DNA from 3 places in the Methylomonas sp. PHL2-19 genome. Region 1 is predicted to be linked to each of the others. Evidence: riboswitches for the same ligand, from Rfam matches in the RefSeq annotation. Region 1 holds a riboswitch; each other region holds the start of a gene.
The links. Region 1 has a riboswitch for cyclic di-GMP ahead of ACR02O_RS13170 (hypothetical protein). Riboswitches for the same ligand answer to the same signal wherever they lie in the genome.
Positions count from the first base shown of each region.

Region 2: linked by a shared signal. The riboswitch ahead of ACR02O_RS10670 (hypothetical protein) and the one ahead of ACR02O_RS13170 (hypothetical protein) in region 1 are both predicted to bind cyclic di-GMP.
Region 3: linked by a shared signal. The riboswitch ahead of ACR02O_RS07665 (hypothetical protein) and the one ahead of ACR02O_RS13170 (hypothetical protein) in region 1 are both predicted to bind cyclic di-GMP.

Region 1 covers NZ_CP196839.1:2,860,583-2,865,463, forward strand. Annotated here, with positions in the region: gene ACR02O_RS13160 (cytochrome-c peroxidase) at 1-1,286, opposite strand, end outside; gene ACR02O_RS13165 (hypothetical protein) at 1,480-2,313, opposite strand; gene ACR02O_RS13170 (hypothetical protein) at 2,511-3,260, opposite strand; cyclic di-GMP riboswitch class I at 3,688-3,762, opposite strand; gene ACR02O_RS13175 (hypothetical protein) at 4,476-4,859, shown strand.
Region 2 covers NZ_CP196839.1:2,274,145-2,279,025, forward strand. Annotated here, with positions in the region: gene gspK (type II secretion system minor pseudopilin GspK) at 1-378, shown strand, start outside; gene gspL (type II secretion system protein GspL) at 371-1,564, shown strand; gene ACR02O_RS10665 (type II secretion system protein M) at 1,545-2,060, shown strand; cyclic di-GMP riboswitch class I at 2,760-2,838, shown strand; gene ACR02O_RS10670 (hypothetical protein) at 2,878-3,669, shown strand; gene ACR02O_RS10675 (hypothetical protein) at 3,770-4,881, shown strand, end outside.
Region 3 covers NZ_CP196839.1:1,595,509-1,600,389, forward strand. Annotated here, with positions in the region: gene ACR02O_RS07655 (tetratricopeptide repeat-containing sulfotransferase family protein) at 1-858, shown strand, start outside; gene ACR02O_RS07660 (hypothetical protein) at 1,054-1,821, opposite strand; gene ACR02O_RS07665 (hypothetical protein) at 1,921-3,033, opposite strand; cyclic di-GMP riboswitch class I at 3,134-3,218, opposite strand; gene ACR02O_RS07670 (hypothetical protein) at 3,390-3,530, shown strand; gene ACR02O_RS07675 (hypothetical protein) at 3,596-3,871, shown strand; gene ACR02O_RS07680 (ATP-binding protein) at 4,138-4,881, shown strand, end outside.

The DNA of each region.
Region 1 (4,881 bases):
GCCGCATTGGCGTTAATCGACGCCGCGCTGAAGTTGGGTCCTAAATGGCAAAGCGCGCACTGATTTTTTCGGAATTGTTTTAAGCCGTTCAATTCCGAAGCGCTGAGTTCTATGGGTTGATTGCCAGTGTCGCGGGCGCTGTTGTCGAAGGGCGATTCGTCCGAAATCAATGTGCTTTCATAGAGTTGGATGGCCAGGCCAAAGAACATGCCAAAGTTGGCTTCGGTTTGATTATAGGGCGCAAACCCTTTGGGGGCCGGAATTGGCGGGTTACCGCTATACGACCAGTATTTGGGATTGAATGCCTGCATGATCAGCAGCTTATACAGAGTGTTCGTGCCGGGTTTGGTATTGAGGCTGTAAGGTCCCAGTACACTGTCTTCGGGATGTACTTTTTGGTTTTGCAACGGGCGGCGTAACAGCAACTTTCTACCGAGTTCCATCAAAGTCCGGTTGCGGCAGGCCATCTCGGTGGTGTTTTGCGGTGGAGCCACTGCTAATGACGCCAGCGAGGAATTGATTAAATGCAGGCGCTGCTTAATGAGCGTCGTGGCGTTCTGTTTTACCCAGACGCCGGCGTCGGGATCTCGGTCGCCCCAAGGACTGCTGCCGTTAAACACATTGTTGGCACGGCCATCCCAAAAATTGCGATGATTAAACACCGCATTGATCACGCTGGGCGCATTGCGCGGCGTGACTTTGCGGGTGCCGACCGCGCCGGCATGAAACAGGCTGTCGACGCTGCGGCTGCAGGTGTCGTTAGGCGCTGTGTAGCGGTCCACGGCTCTGAATTCACCACCGAAAGTACCGGACGAACCGACTACATTGTCGGTGTCGTAGAGGACCGCAGAATGTTCTTGGAATGGATCTTCCCTTTGATGTAACGGAAAGTCGCCAATGCTGAGGGTATGATTGGGTCCCAAAGACCCACCCGTCATGGCATTGCTGAATGTTTGATCGCTTAAGGGGCTGGATTGGCCGCCCGGAGCAAGCTGATTTTTTACTCTGCCGTCGGCGCCGGCGTGAAAGTGGCAGGACGCACAGGCCATGCCGTCGCTACCCACGTTAGTATCCCAGAACAGCGCTTTGCCCAAGGCAATCGCGGCATTCTTGTTGACGACAATAGGGTCCGGGCCGTCCAGTAGGCCGGGAACAGGCGGAACGGGCAAATGCTTCAGGCTTATCGGCATGGGCCCTAGTGCCAATTCGACCGCGGCGGCGCTGAAACTGAGCAGTACACCTCCGGCTAAAACAATCGCTAATTGGCTATGACGAAACAATGTCATGGTGAAACTCCACTGAGAAATGGTTGGTTGGCAACAAATACGGCCAAAACGCCCGCATCAGCGGGCTCAAACTATAAAAAAGGCCGATAAATCACAAAGCGTAATTTATCGGCCATCCTTTATTCCTTTGGCGAAGTCCCTCGCCAAGCTTCCTTTTTTTATAGGAACATCGGCTTATCTGCTGGGTGTTGGCTTACGCTTTAGCGTTGCGTTTGCCTCTGCCTATAAAGCCGGCCAGTGCCGTACCGAACAGCCAGACAGCGGAGGGTACTGGCACCGCCGCTGGTGTGTAGGTAGAAGGGGCGGCCGACGCGGAAATGTTCAAAGAGATGCCGGCACTGCTTCCGAGGATGTCTGCACCGCCGACGAACACGGCATACCAGCCAGCTTGCAAGTCGTTCAGCGTCAAGGTCGCGAATCTTTTGGTGTTGGCAAAAGCAGGGTTGCCGGTGACCCCTATAGTGCCGGATACGCCGGTTTCATACAGATTGTCGATACTGACATCGTGGGCGCCGGAGTCGATGACGCCGCCGAAAGAGTTAACGTAGTTTTTGCTTGAGGAGCTGACGTAGCCCAGGGTTTCGACAATGCCGTCCGCGCCGGTTGCCCACATAATGCCTGGATCGCCGGCTTGGCCCACCGAGTTAAATTTGTGAATTTGGCCGGTTAGCTCAGCCGGTGTATCGACGCCGACCGTTTCACCCGAATAAGCCACATTGGTTCTGAAAATTGAAAAGGCCGGAAAGTTTGCGGCGGACGAACGCGCGTCGACAGTCACGGATTGGGCTGATGAGCTCAAATAGAAGTTGGTAAATGCACCTTGCATGCCCCAACCATCATTGGACAGAGACGGATTGCCCGCGAAGCCCAAATTGCTGGAATTAAAACTGGGGTTTGAGATGCTGGTGCCCAGCTCGAGAGTGTTATCGGCACCTGACCAAGCCGCCGCAGCAGGTTGAGCAACGGCAAGGGTTAGCGCGGCGGAGGATAGGGTGATTTTAAAAATAGTTTGTAAATCGATGTTCATTTTTGAGTGTCTCCAATATCTACCACATCGTTGCTTACGATTGTGGTAGATTTAAGTTGCTGTTTAATTTGGATTTGTCTGAGTATTTCGGGCCTGGCAGCCAAAAGATAGACATCTCCAAAGGGTTTAGACATGCATTGCGAGGGGTGAGTCGACAGCTGATGTCGGCTGACCTTTTCGCTCTTGTTTGCCGGGGTTTACGCGGTGCGGCGTTTGCCGAATACACCGAATCCCATTAGTGCAGAACCGAATAACCAAACGGCCCCTGGCACCGGCACTGCGCTAACACCCTCGCCGGTGATGGTCAAAGGCAGGCTGGCTCCGGTGACGTAGTCGGTGGCGGTCAGGGTAATTTGATAGTCGAAATGATCCTGACCGGTGGCGCCCGTTATCGGGTTGACGCCGGTCGCACCGGTGATGGTGTCGCCCTTGTTGAAGCCCAGTACGGCTTCTTCGATGGTCAGAGAGTAATCGCCAAAAGCAATAATGTAATTGCCCACGTCCAATGCAGTCGCCAGGTAGGAGTCTCGGCTCAACAAGCTGCCATCGGCCCATCCGCCGGTATTGCCGGGTATGGTGTAGGCTGGACTGTCGTCGCCGCTGACGATTTCGGTAGTCAGTGAGACTGTGTCCTGAAAAATGCGGAATTGGCTATCTGCCAGTGTTAGTTCGCCGTCGCCGTTTATATCGACATACGCGCCGGGATGCGCGCCCCAGCCCGCTGCGTAGCCTTCATTCGCCAGGACATCGATTATCACATTGGCAGCTGACGACAAGGAGAACGAGTAGAAATCGATTGTGGTGCCGGCGCCGTGAACCGGGTCGACGGTTTTATAGATGGTGCCGTTTACGGTCTCGGCTTGTACATTGCCGAGGCCTAAAAGTGAAATAGCAAGTGTTGCAGCCACCTTTTTCAAGGCAGGCGCATGTTTCGTGTTAACAGACATATTTCAATTCCTTTCATAGTAAGACGAAGATTTTTACCGGTAGGTTTTACCGGCGACATTCAATGTTTCGCAATTCCCTTTGCGAGTCGTTGCCTAACGCACATGCGCCGGATGCCGCGATGCCAGGCTCTTACTTTCCGGTCCTTTGCGTACGGTAAGTGCTGGGCCAATGGATTCCCGCGCAATTTGAACAGCCTTAAAACCGCTATGTATTTCAATATTCCTGGATTGATCACGCTACGCTATGGTTGCGAGAGAGACAGTCCAAAAGAGTTTTAAATACCGGGCTTGCTTGCGTAGTGAGTTAAACAACGGGTTTAGCTAATCAGGAGATACAACAAACTATTCCTGACCAGTGAGCGAGCGCTATGGGTAGTTGTCGGTGTATGAATCTCGACCGGCTAGACCCTTCTCTTACCCGCTCATAAGAGGCAGCTCGACTATCTGAATCAGATCCGCAGCTTTCCGGCCCCGCCTTGCGACGAGTGTGGCGACTTGGTGGCTGCGCCCAGGAGGGTGCAGCACTATTTATAAAGCAAAACATCTGCCAAAATATATTTGAGCGTGGGTTGCTAGTGTTTTTTTATGGTTATGTTCATATAAAACAATGGGATAAGCTGTTTTGTTTGATAGGGTGGAGTAGTAATAAGTGTGGCGGTTTTTTGGGGTTTTAGATGGCTATTACGCTATGCAGGGTGTGTTATTTCGCGTATTTTGGGTTATATCCCTTATTTTATTTAAGAGATTTTGGGCGGCAGCTTTGAGTTTGCGCCGTAAGGGTAAAAGTCATCAGTTTGGGTAGTGATATACCAAGCTGGGTGCTTAAAAATCAGGGTGCTGGAACGAAGGTTGGGAACGAATTCCGAAATAAAAATCCAGCGTTCTCATGCGTATCATGACTTCGTCGGCAATCGACGACCAGCCTCGCCGGAGCTTTAGTCATCTGCCAATTGCTGACGAAAATCACTCAGTCCCAGAAAAGGTTGATTCCTCTAATCGCCTTTGCCATCAGGTGGAGAAGACGTTTTTTGCATTTAAGGCGATGGCATGGCATAGCTACGGGTTAAGCTAAAAACACCGCTTGGTTCTTGGCAGCCTTGTAGTTACGCGGTATTGCGCTTTGGGCGGCTGTGTTATGACGACACTATCCAATATTTCCAACACAAAATTTTCAAACTTAAATTAAGATGCCCGACACTTTCACCGAGGATACATATGAATAAAACCGATGCCATTTTGAACAAGGGTCAGAAGCTCTATGAAGACGATGCCTACATTTTGTTGTGGACGAAATTTTTTGGCCTGAGCCTGCTGGCGCTGACCTCTTACTATGTCTACGATAAACAAAAGCAGCGTCTGATCAAGCTCATGAGTAGAGAAAAAACCTATCTGATGAGCATCAGTTACTATCTCACCCACGATTATGGTTTTACCCCGACAATGGTGTTGGAAGGTATCAGTTTATTTAAGGATATTTCGACGGCAATTGCCGATAGAGGCGGCGAGACATGGAAGACCTTCTTTGCGGAAACCGCCAAAGATAAAGCCAGGACGTATGCGGTTCGGGGCATCCGCAAGGATAAAAAAGCCAAGGCTTGAGTTTCCACACCTTATGCCTTTT
Region 2 (4,881 bases), 590 kb from region 1:
CAAGGCATGACGCGCGAGATTTATTCGAAATTATTGCCGTATGTGTATGTGGTCGACGGCTACGCGCCGCTGAATATCAATACCGCCAGCGCCATGGTGTTGCGCTGTTTGGCGGACGACATCAGCGCCGATCAGGCGGCATCCATCTTCAGAGCCAGAGGCAAGCCTTTCGAAAAAGTCGCCGAGTTTTTAAAGGACGAGGCGGTTGCCGATGCCGGCATCGGTAAATACGGCTTGGGTGTCAGTTCGCAAAACTTTTTACTACAAGGGCAAATCGATATGGGCAAAACCCATTTGCAGTTTGAATCGCAATTGCAGCGCGATAGTGGTGGCGCGCAAGTGGTGAAGCGCCAGCGCCAGGGCTTGGCGCATGGCTGAAAAACTGCTGGTCAGATTCATCGCAGGGTCTGCCGACAACCTGGAATGGTTGAGTCTAGCCGGGCCGGATAGCCAGCCGGCATCCGGCACAATCGCCGAGTTGGCAGCGGCCGCGCAGGGTAAGTCCGTGCTGCTGTTATTGCCGGCTGCCTCGGTGTTGTTATTGGAAATCGAGCTGGCCGTTAAGACCACCGCGCAACTGAAAAAGGCTTTGCCGTTTGCCTTGGAAGATTTACTGGCCGAGGACGTGGAAAATTATCATCTGGTTTGGTTAAAGCAGGACCGGGATAAACTCGCCGTGGCGGCGATTACGCACGACACATTAGCGGCGCGGCTTACTCCGTTTCGCGAAGCCGGTTTAGAGCTGGCAGCTGCGTATCCGGAAACCTTATGCCTGCCGTATCAGCCTGGACAAACGACTTTGTTGCTCGAAGAAAGCAACGCAATTTTGCGCAGCGCTGCTTATTTGGGCGGCGGCGTGGATACGCAATTTCTGCCGCAACTGCTGGAAAAAGCCCGTGCCGAAGGTGCTGATTTTCAGACTTTATTGATATGCAAAGCCAGCGAAGACCGCAAGCTGCCTGACGGTTTGGCAAATACCTGTTTGGAAACAGTCATAACAAGGCCTTTGCCATTCATGGCGAGCGCTGTCGAATTGTTACCGGCAGAGCTGAATGTGTTGAGCGGTGCCTATGCCGTCACCAGTCGAAAGGTAGGCCGCTGGCAACAGTGGCTGCCTGCAGCAATTATTTTGGGTGCAGCTTTGGCGGTGCAGAGCTACGCCGTATTGCATACCTACTGGCAACAGCAAGCCGAGCTGAGCGAGTGGGAAGCTAAAACCCAAGCGCTGTTCAAACAAAGCTTTCCCGAGGTGAAACGCATCGTCAATGTCAAAGCCCAAGCCGAGCAACAATTGGCGCAGCTCAGAAAACAACACGATGTCATCGGTAGCGGTTTCATGCGCTTGCTTTACCGGTCCGGCTTGGTATTAAAAGACACGCCGGCCGTGCATTTGCAAAAACTCAATTTCCTGAACGGCGGTTTGCAGTTGCATGTAGTTGCCGATGACATAGGCCAGCTGGAGCAATTCAAACAACAACTGCAAACCAGCATGCAGGTGAAACTTCAATCCGCCGATAGCGGCGCAAACGGCGTGGAGGCGCAACTTGAGATTCGCGAAAAATGACATAGCGCAGCGTTTTGCCGAATTAACGCCCAGAGAGCGAGTACTGGCGCTGGGCGGTTTATTGGTCGTACTGGTGTATGGCGCATACCTGCTGTTTTACCAACCAATTGCTGAACAAAGCCGCTTGCTGAACCTAAAAATCCAGGCGCAACAGCAAATCTATAGCTATTTACAACAAGTCGGCAACGAAGCGGCGGCTTTGCGGCAACAAGCCGCGGTTGATACGCCGGCAGTGGATGGCGGTAATCAATCGCCGCTGGCGTTAGTCGATTTCAGCAGCCAACAGCTGGATATAAAACCGGCGATCAAACATCTGTCACCGGAAGGCGAGGACAAAGTCAGCGTCTGGCTGGAAAATCTGGCCTTCGACCGACTGATGTCATGGTTGACAATTTTGGAAACCAAACACCGCTTGCAAGTGCTGCAAATCGATGTGGAAAAACCGGCCGATGCGGACGGTATCGTTAACGCCAAAGTCTTGTTGGGCGTTGTTTAGCCCGCCTTCATATTAGCCTGGCCTTTAACGTCCGTCGCTCCCGCGCAGGCGGGAGCCCAGTGTTCCCAATCGATTGGTGAAGCGGTCGCAAGGCGTTTGCTTGTCGGGGAATGCCGTGTTCAGCGCACGCAGAGTTCGAAGCTTGCCATCCATGGCACCGGACGCCCTTATCCCGGCGGCATGACGGACTTTTTGGGTTTAACTAACTTGCTCAATAGTCAGCAAGGCCCTTGCCGTCGAGAGCTAGCGGCCACTAATACCTAGGCTACGCCGAAAATAGCTTTATTTGATTCCCGCATCCCAAGCTTCTCCCGGAGGGAGAAGGGGGTTCTTCCTTAACTGAATCGCACTGATGCGACCCCCGCAAACAGAATCTTAGATTTCATCGCTCCCTCCCGCCTAGGTCATCCGCTGAATTTTCGTGTTAGCGGCCGGCTTTGTAATACAGATGTATTACATGTCACGTTAATTTAACAATGCTGTAACCGAAACGCCGCTATTGCTCTGGAATAATTCGCGCCAAGTTGAGGGGTTGAGGAACGGCCGTTCAGCAAAGATTCGGGAGCAACTAGGGAACACGGACGGCACGAACAAGGAGCGGCGAAGGAAGAGGATAGGGAGGAGGCTAGGCGGAACATGGTCGCGGGGGCAACAAAGCGGCGCTGTCAGGATGTTAGATGGTGTCGAGTGCAATCTAAAGCGTGTAAAAGCCAAACTCGTTGTGAAGCGGGGACGGAAAGTCACGGGTCTTGCAGGTCAAGACGGCTGGGCTGTCACCTTATGTCATTAATCGAAATTTAAACATGAGGTTTTAAAAATGAAATTGTCTAAAAAATTGTTGGCAGTTGCAGTATTGGCAGCGGCCGCTTCAGGCGCCGCGGAAGCGCGTATCCAAGCTATCGGCGATGCAACAGCAGACGGTAGTGAGTTTTTGTTTAACCTGGTTAACTACACAGCACAAAACTCTTACACGCTGGATTTGGGCATCACTGTTGAACAATTTTTGGCTAATCCTAGCCAACCATTGTCATTCACACTGAGCGACAACAACTTCCAATCGTTCGCTGCTGCTTACACTGCCGGCAACAACGTTACTTGGGGTGTTTCTGGTGGTCATGGTGTATTGAATGAATTGACCGACTTAGCTAAATTTGGTTTTTACACCACTTCTGTAGTGCCTTCACCATCCAGCATCGACGCGAACGCTCCAGACATTAGCAACACGATGGGTAAATGGAATGATTTGGTCAGCTATATCCAAACTCAAGATGCTAACAGCAACAACTTGAGTACCTTCAAAACTGTCGGCCAGCAAGGATACACAGCTGTTTACGGTAACGATTTCCAAACTGCCTTGCCATTTACCGCGCAAGGTCAGTTAGGCACAGCATTGTCTTTTGTTCGCGAAAGAGCCAATGCCGATGACTTCGACACCGGCGAATTAGTCACTTTCCCAGGCGTATGGAATTTCGCAATCAACGGCAACGTCGGTTCTTTGACCTATACCGCTGCGCCTGCTGCTGTGCCACTACCTGCTGCGGTTTGGATGTTCGGCGCCGGTCTGATGGGTGTACTGCGCGCCACTCGTCGTAAATCGCTGGCGGTTTAATTCCGTAAGCGGCTTGAGCCGGCCGGATTCTGTTTTGCTGGTTCCCCCTTCATGAACGGGTCGGCTCACACTTTAAATTTAATCCATTGAGAGATATACAATGAAAAAGCAATTATTGTCTGCTGCTATCGCAGTGGCTTCTCTGGCAGGTTTTTCGCAAGGCGCATCCGCGCATGCGCCAAGCGTTACGCCGGATATCGAAATCTTCATGTCCGGCGCTAGCGCGCAAGACAAAGCCCTGGCTGCCTTGTTTGTGAACTTGTGCGACGCCGGTACTTTGGATGTATTTAAAGATAACGGTACAGCGGGTTCCGAAGGTAAAAACCATAGTGCTTATTTCTGCACACTGAACTCTACTAACGTACCCGGCCTGACCGTCAACGGTTCTGCGGCAACCACGGCTAAAGTCCTGTTCCACAAACGTTCTGCCGGCGGTTCTGCGCAAGGCGTTAACCCGCTGATCGACGGCGTGGCGATTGCGGCGATGCGTATCGACAACGGTAACTGCACGCAACAAGGCGCGACCAACACTTGGTTTTGCAACGCCAGCGGCGCTAACCTGACCAACGTGCTGTCCGATGCCGGTATTTCCGATGTCGAGCCAAAATTGTTCGTCGGTCCTAACAAACCTTCAAACGCCAGTGCAGTTGATCCAGTAGCTGCCGACGCGGCTCTGAACGTAGTACCTGCTGCGGCCTTGGTATTTGGCGTGCCGGTTTCCGATAACTTGTATGTGGCTTTACAAAGAGCGCAAAACCTGTTGGCCGGTTTTGGCGGCAGCTGCGCACCGGGCGATTACACCGAAGCTTGTATGCCTAGCTTGAGCAAACAACAAGTGGCTGAGTTGATCTCCGGTCAAATCAAAAGATGGTCCGAGTTTAAAGTAAACGGCACGGCCTTAACCAGCTTGACTGCCGGTTTGACTTACACCGATTCCGACGGCACTGTCAGAAACGTAACCCCTAACGATACTAAAGTGCATTTTTGCAAACGTATCGACGGTTCCGGTACCGGCGCGCAACAGTACGTTAAATTCCTAAACAACCCTTGCAGCACGGCCGGTTTGAATCCTGACTGGGTAGGTTCTTCTTTGGCCGGTCCTGTGAAGCACGAAATTAGTGGTTCCGGCGATATGGAATTGTGTCTGGAAGACTTTGCCGACGGCGAAGCGGTGGCTAAACAAATCACCACGACTAACCCTGACGTGTTCAA
Region 3 (4,881 bases), 1.3 Mb from region 1:
CAGGTATTTCGTGCGATTCAACGTAACAAGCAGGGCTTTGATCAGGCGTTACTGCATCGATGGGCTCTCAGCGACTTTGCCGATAACTTGCCGGCCCCGACGTTTCTGCTGGGCTTTTTGAGGTCCGGCACGACGTTGACCGAGCAAGTGCTGGCGGCGCATCCCGAGGTGTTTACCTCCGATGAAAATGATCTGATTCATGGTTTGATCCAAGAGCTGCAAAGGTTGAGCGGTGTGCGAGAAGACATCCCGGCCGCCCTCCGCCAGCTTGGTCTGGATGATGTCCGAAAGTTGCGCGCTTACTATTGGCGGCGGGTTAGCGAAGAATATGGCGCGGGTGCCTTGAATAAATGTTTTATCGATAAAGTAGCGCTGAACAGTATCGATATTGGCCTGATTAGCAGCCTATTTCCGGAGGCCAGGATTATCTTTGCGCTACGCGATCCGCGCGATGTGTGTTTGAGTTGCTTCCAGCAGGCGTTTAAGCCGTCTAGCGTGACAGTCAATCTACTGAGCTGGGAAGGTGTGGCCAAGCAATATGCGGCCGTAATGGATCTGTGGCTTTACATTAAACCGATGATGCAGCCGCGTTATATGGAATTGCGTTACGAGGACACGGTCAACGATTTCGAAACCAGTTTTCGCCGGGTGTTTACCTTATTGGATTTGGAATGGGTGGCCGAAGTTAGCGCGTTTCATGAGAAGGCTAAGGGCCGTTACATTGCCACGCCGAGTTTTGCCGCTGTCGCTCAGCCGATTTATTCGCGCTCGGTGGCGCGTTGGCAGCACTATGAAAAGTTTTACGAACCCGTATTACCGATTTTAGCGTCGTATATCGATGCGTTCGGTTACGAATGAAGCGAATGGGCAGGGTTGTTCAAGCTTTTTGATCAAGTAGACTACGATCAAACGGATGTAAAAATGGAGCTTCCGTGCCCCCGGTCATCCTTGACCGAAACCGATCCAATTTCTTGCTGATTAACCCGGCCCTTGATCACACTGGTAATTAAGGGCGCCGGGTTAAAAATCAGCTTTAAGTGACATAGATACGTCTCAGACGTTTTCTGTGGTTTTGCGTTTGCCGAAACCGACTAAGCCCGCCATCGCGCTACCGAACAGCCAAACCGCACCCGGCACGGGTACTGGTGATGCGGCGGCGGAGATGGTAGCGGTATAGGCCAGATTGGCGCCGCCTACCGTGCCGTCGTAACCACCCAAAATCAGTGTGTAAGTACCGGCAGTCAGGAAACGGGTCAGCGTCGCGCTGGCGGTGGTGCCTTGAGTGGCTGCGAAGGCCCAGGCGTTTGCGTCAACCAAAGCCAGCGTTGTGCCAAGTGGGCTGGCAGCCATGGGATTCAGAGCACCGTTGTTCAGGTATTCTTGATGACGACTGCTGCTACCCGCGGTATCCCAGCCGCTCCACAAACCAAAAGCCGGGCGCAGATTGGAGCCGTCCGACGATACGGTGATAGTCACTTCTGCGTCGGCATGCAGTTCAAACAAACCGTAATCGGCGGTATGCCCCCAGTTTGTCGCGCCGTCTTTATAAGCTTTGGCGCCCATGCCTATGCCGTGGCCGCTGGCGGTTTGCGAGTTGGCAACGCCGCCGTCATTGTGGATCATCGCTACCCAGGTGGCGGGCAAATTGCCAATATAGCCTGGATCGCCGGCCGACCATGGGCCTGCGGCAGAACCGTCTGGTAAGGGATCTCCGGAAGCTAAATTGTAGGTTATGTGAGCGCTAGCCATGCCGCTGATTGACATTAACGCGCCCATGGCGCCGGCTAATGCTAGTTTCTTAAAGGTTAAGTTTGCAGTCATTTTGGATCTCTATCGAATTAAATATATGAGCTAAAACCTGTTGTTAAACAGCGCTTGGTGAGGGGATTGCCGTTGTTTGGCGGCAACCCCGCTGGGTAATTAAGCCGCTAGTGCTTGTTTGCGGCGGCCGAAACCGATCAAGCCGGCCATCGCGCTGCCGAACAGCCAGACTGCGCCTGGAACAGGCACTGCCGAAGTGGTAACCAGTACGTCGTAGGTTACGCCATCGAGCGCGCCGCCACCGTGCGCGCCGACCACCAAGGTATAAAAGCCATTGGTGTGCAGCCCGGGTGTGCCTGTGGCATTCCACTCGGCTTGGTCGAACACAAACGAGTAGAACAAGGTGTCGGAAGTGCTGCTCATGCTGGCTGTCCAGATAGCTTCGCCCAAGCTTGAGCCTTGCAGGCCCGTTTCGCCGATTGTGGCAGCTGCGTTACGGTCAGATGTGGAACTGCTGTCCACATTGCGATACAGGGCCACGTCCAATAAGCCGTTAAATTGGCTGTAATCGGCGTCGTTTTTCACGGTAATGGTGGTTTTGATATTGCCCGCGCTGGCGCAGTTAGCGCTTGCTGTGTTTGCGCCGCAGCTAATATGAATCAAGCCGTAGTCCAGTCCCAGGCCGGTTGATGCCGAATTGCCTGCTACCGCTAAGTAAGGATGGTCGCCATCAGCTGGCAGATCGGCCATGATGGTGCCCCAGGTGGCGGCGTTGGTGCCGCCGTTTTTGTCCGAGTAAGCTTTCCACAAGCTACCGATAGTATTGGTGCCGAAACTAGGGTTTGAGTTAATAAGATTTGCTGTCAGTGCGCCATCGTTGTCTGTAGCGCTGGAGCCCGTATGTAATTCGCGTTTGGTGAAACCTGTAGCTGTTGTATGCTGACCTGAATACCACATATAGGGCAGGTTGCCTGCTACTTCTGTGGCTGTCTCAGCCGCGGTACCTGTGCCCGGAATTAAGGTGTTAGCGTTTAAGTCGCCGACCGTATAAACGTTGGTACCGTTAGCGACTCTATTGGTGCCGTTGGAGTTTGCAGATACACCGTCTGTGCCGTTGATGCTGTTGGCTATGCCGAAGCCGATAGCGGAGTTACCGGAGGCTACTGTGCCCGCGCCGGTCAGGTTGTAGTAAGAGTGCGCGAACGCTTGGCTGGAAACAGCCGCCAGGCCAGTTGTCAAAATAGCTGCTATAGCCGTTTTATGAAAGATCATGATCGTCCTCTTTTGTTATTGGAATTAAAGGTAACAGCGAAACTGACAAAACTTGACCAACAGCAGCGAGCCAAACTTTGCCCTCGCCCATGGCGCGCATGGGGGCAATCCGGCCTTCTTTAAATCGTTTTTTAAGAACCGTGATTTTCCGGCCCCGCCTCACGACGGGTGTGGCAAAGCTTGCTTTCAGAGATTTGCTCATTCCGCCAGCGGCAGACATGGCAGGGATAGAGACCTACTAACCGCTTTTCGGAAAGCAAACCACGAAGCAAGTACACTAGTTACAGCGAATAGCGGGCCAACTTAATAAAATATATAAATATCATTGTATTGCTGCTTATTTTGCCTGGGATGGCATGAGTGAGCTGCTGGCGAAATTCAGCGAAATAGCGCATGCGCTTATTTTAAATAACACAGTTCAATTGTTGGGAGATAATCCCCGCTTGGTGGTGAAGTTTGTTTTGGTGGATTTGATCAGGAATTTCTTTCTTTTCTAGTCGTTTATTGTTAGGTTGTTGCGCCGCTCATTGGGTTGGCACGAGATTTTTCAGTGGAGAGATGTATGCAAAAAACCGATAAAACCCCGCTGTGGGTGTTCCTGGCCCTGTCGAGTATAGAAACCCGCAAAGGCGCGTTACTGTTGATCTGGAGTAGTATTGTTTTTACTCTTTACTGTGTGCCTTGGTCGCTCTATTTCGATGGCAATGGCTGGGTTGCCAAATTATTTTTGATCGACGATTGGGAATGGTTTGCGATGATGCTGCCTATGACGTTTTGGTACTGGCTGAGCATGAGGTGGGTGGATAAAAACGGCGGCTGGCGTTTGGCTGGTGCGTGATATGCCGCACTATTTTTTGGGACATGATTCGTCAGATCGTGACGCTTGTTCCTAAAAGATTAGCTCGTAGATTGTCGTTCGATCTTTTAAGTGGCTAGCCTAATTCCTTATTTGCCATGGCATGTAGCGGTTGGAGTGAAGGTTGCTATCAAAAATCGATTGAATACTTAGGTGGCCGCCATCCAGGTTTGGTCGGCTTTCCACCTTCTTAAGCAAGCGGCGGTAGTATCTAGCGGCGATGCGTTCTTCAATTTAGTGTTGTTTCTATGCTTTCACACATTCTGCCCAAAGCCGAAATATCCATTCGCGAAAACCTGCGGTGGTTATACATTCTTAGAAATTTGATGCTGTTTGCCGTTACGGTGGCGGTGTTTATTGCAGTGAACGGCCTGGGTATTAATTTGCCGCAAAACCAGCTGTGGCTGGCGATTTTTGCGATTTCCATACTTAATCTTTACACCTGGCTACGGCTGAGGACGCCGGAAGAAGTTACCGAGCACGAGATTTTTTCGCAAATATGCATGGACGTGTTGGCGTTGGCCTATCTGCTTTATCTGACCGGCGGCGCGTCAAACCCGATCATTTGGGTGTTTCTGCTGCCTTTGATTGTAACTGCCATCATGCTGCCGCAGGCTTATGCCTGGAATATGGTGATCATTACCTCCTGCGTGTATACGGTATTGATTGCCTACAACGTACCCTTGCCGGCTGTCGAGCCGCACATGGCCCATCCGGCGATGACGGAGATGACGCCGGAAATGAGCCTGCAAATGCATTTGATGAACGACAGGCGTTATTTCAATCTGCATGTATTCGGTATGTGGTTTGGTTTTGTGTTTAGCGCCGGCTTAGTCGCTTTTTTTGTGGTCGAACTGTCCAAGACCTTGAAAGAGCGGGAGCGTAATTTAGCGGATGCCCGCGAGAGTGCGCTACGCGACGAGCGCGTGGTGTCCCTAGGCACCTTGGCAGCCAGCGCCGCGCATGATATGGGTACGCCGCTGGGCACGATC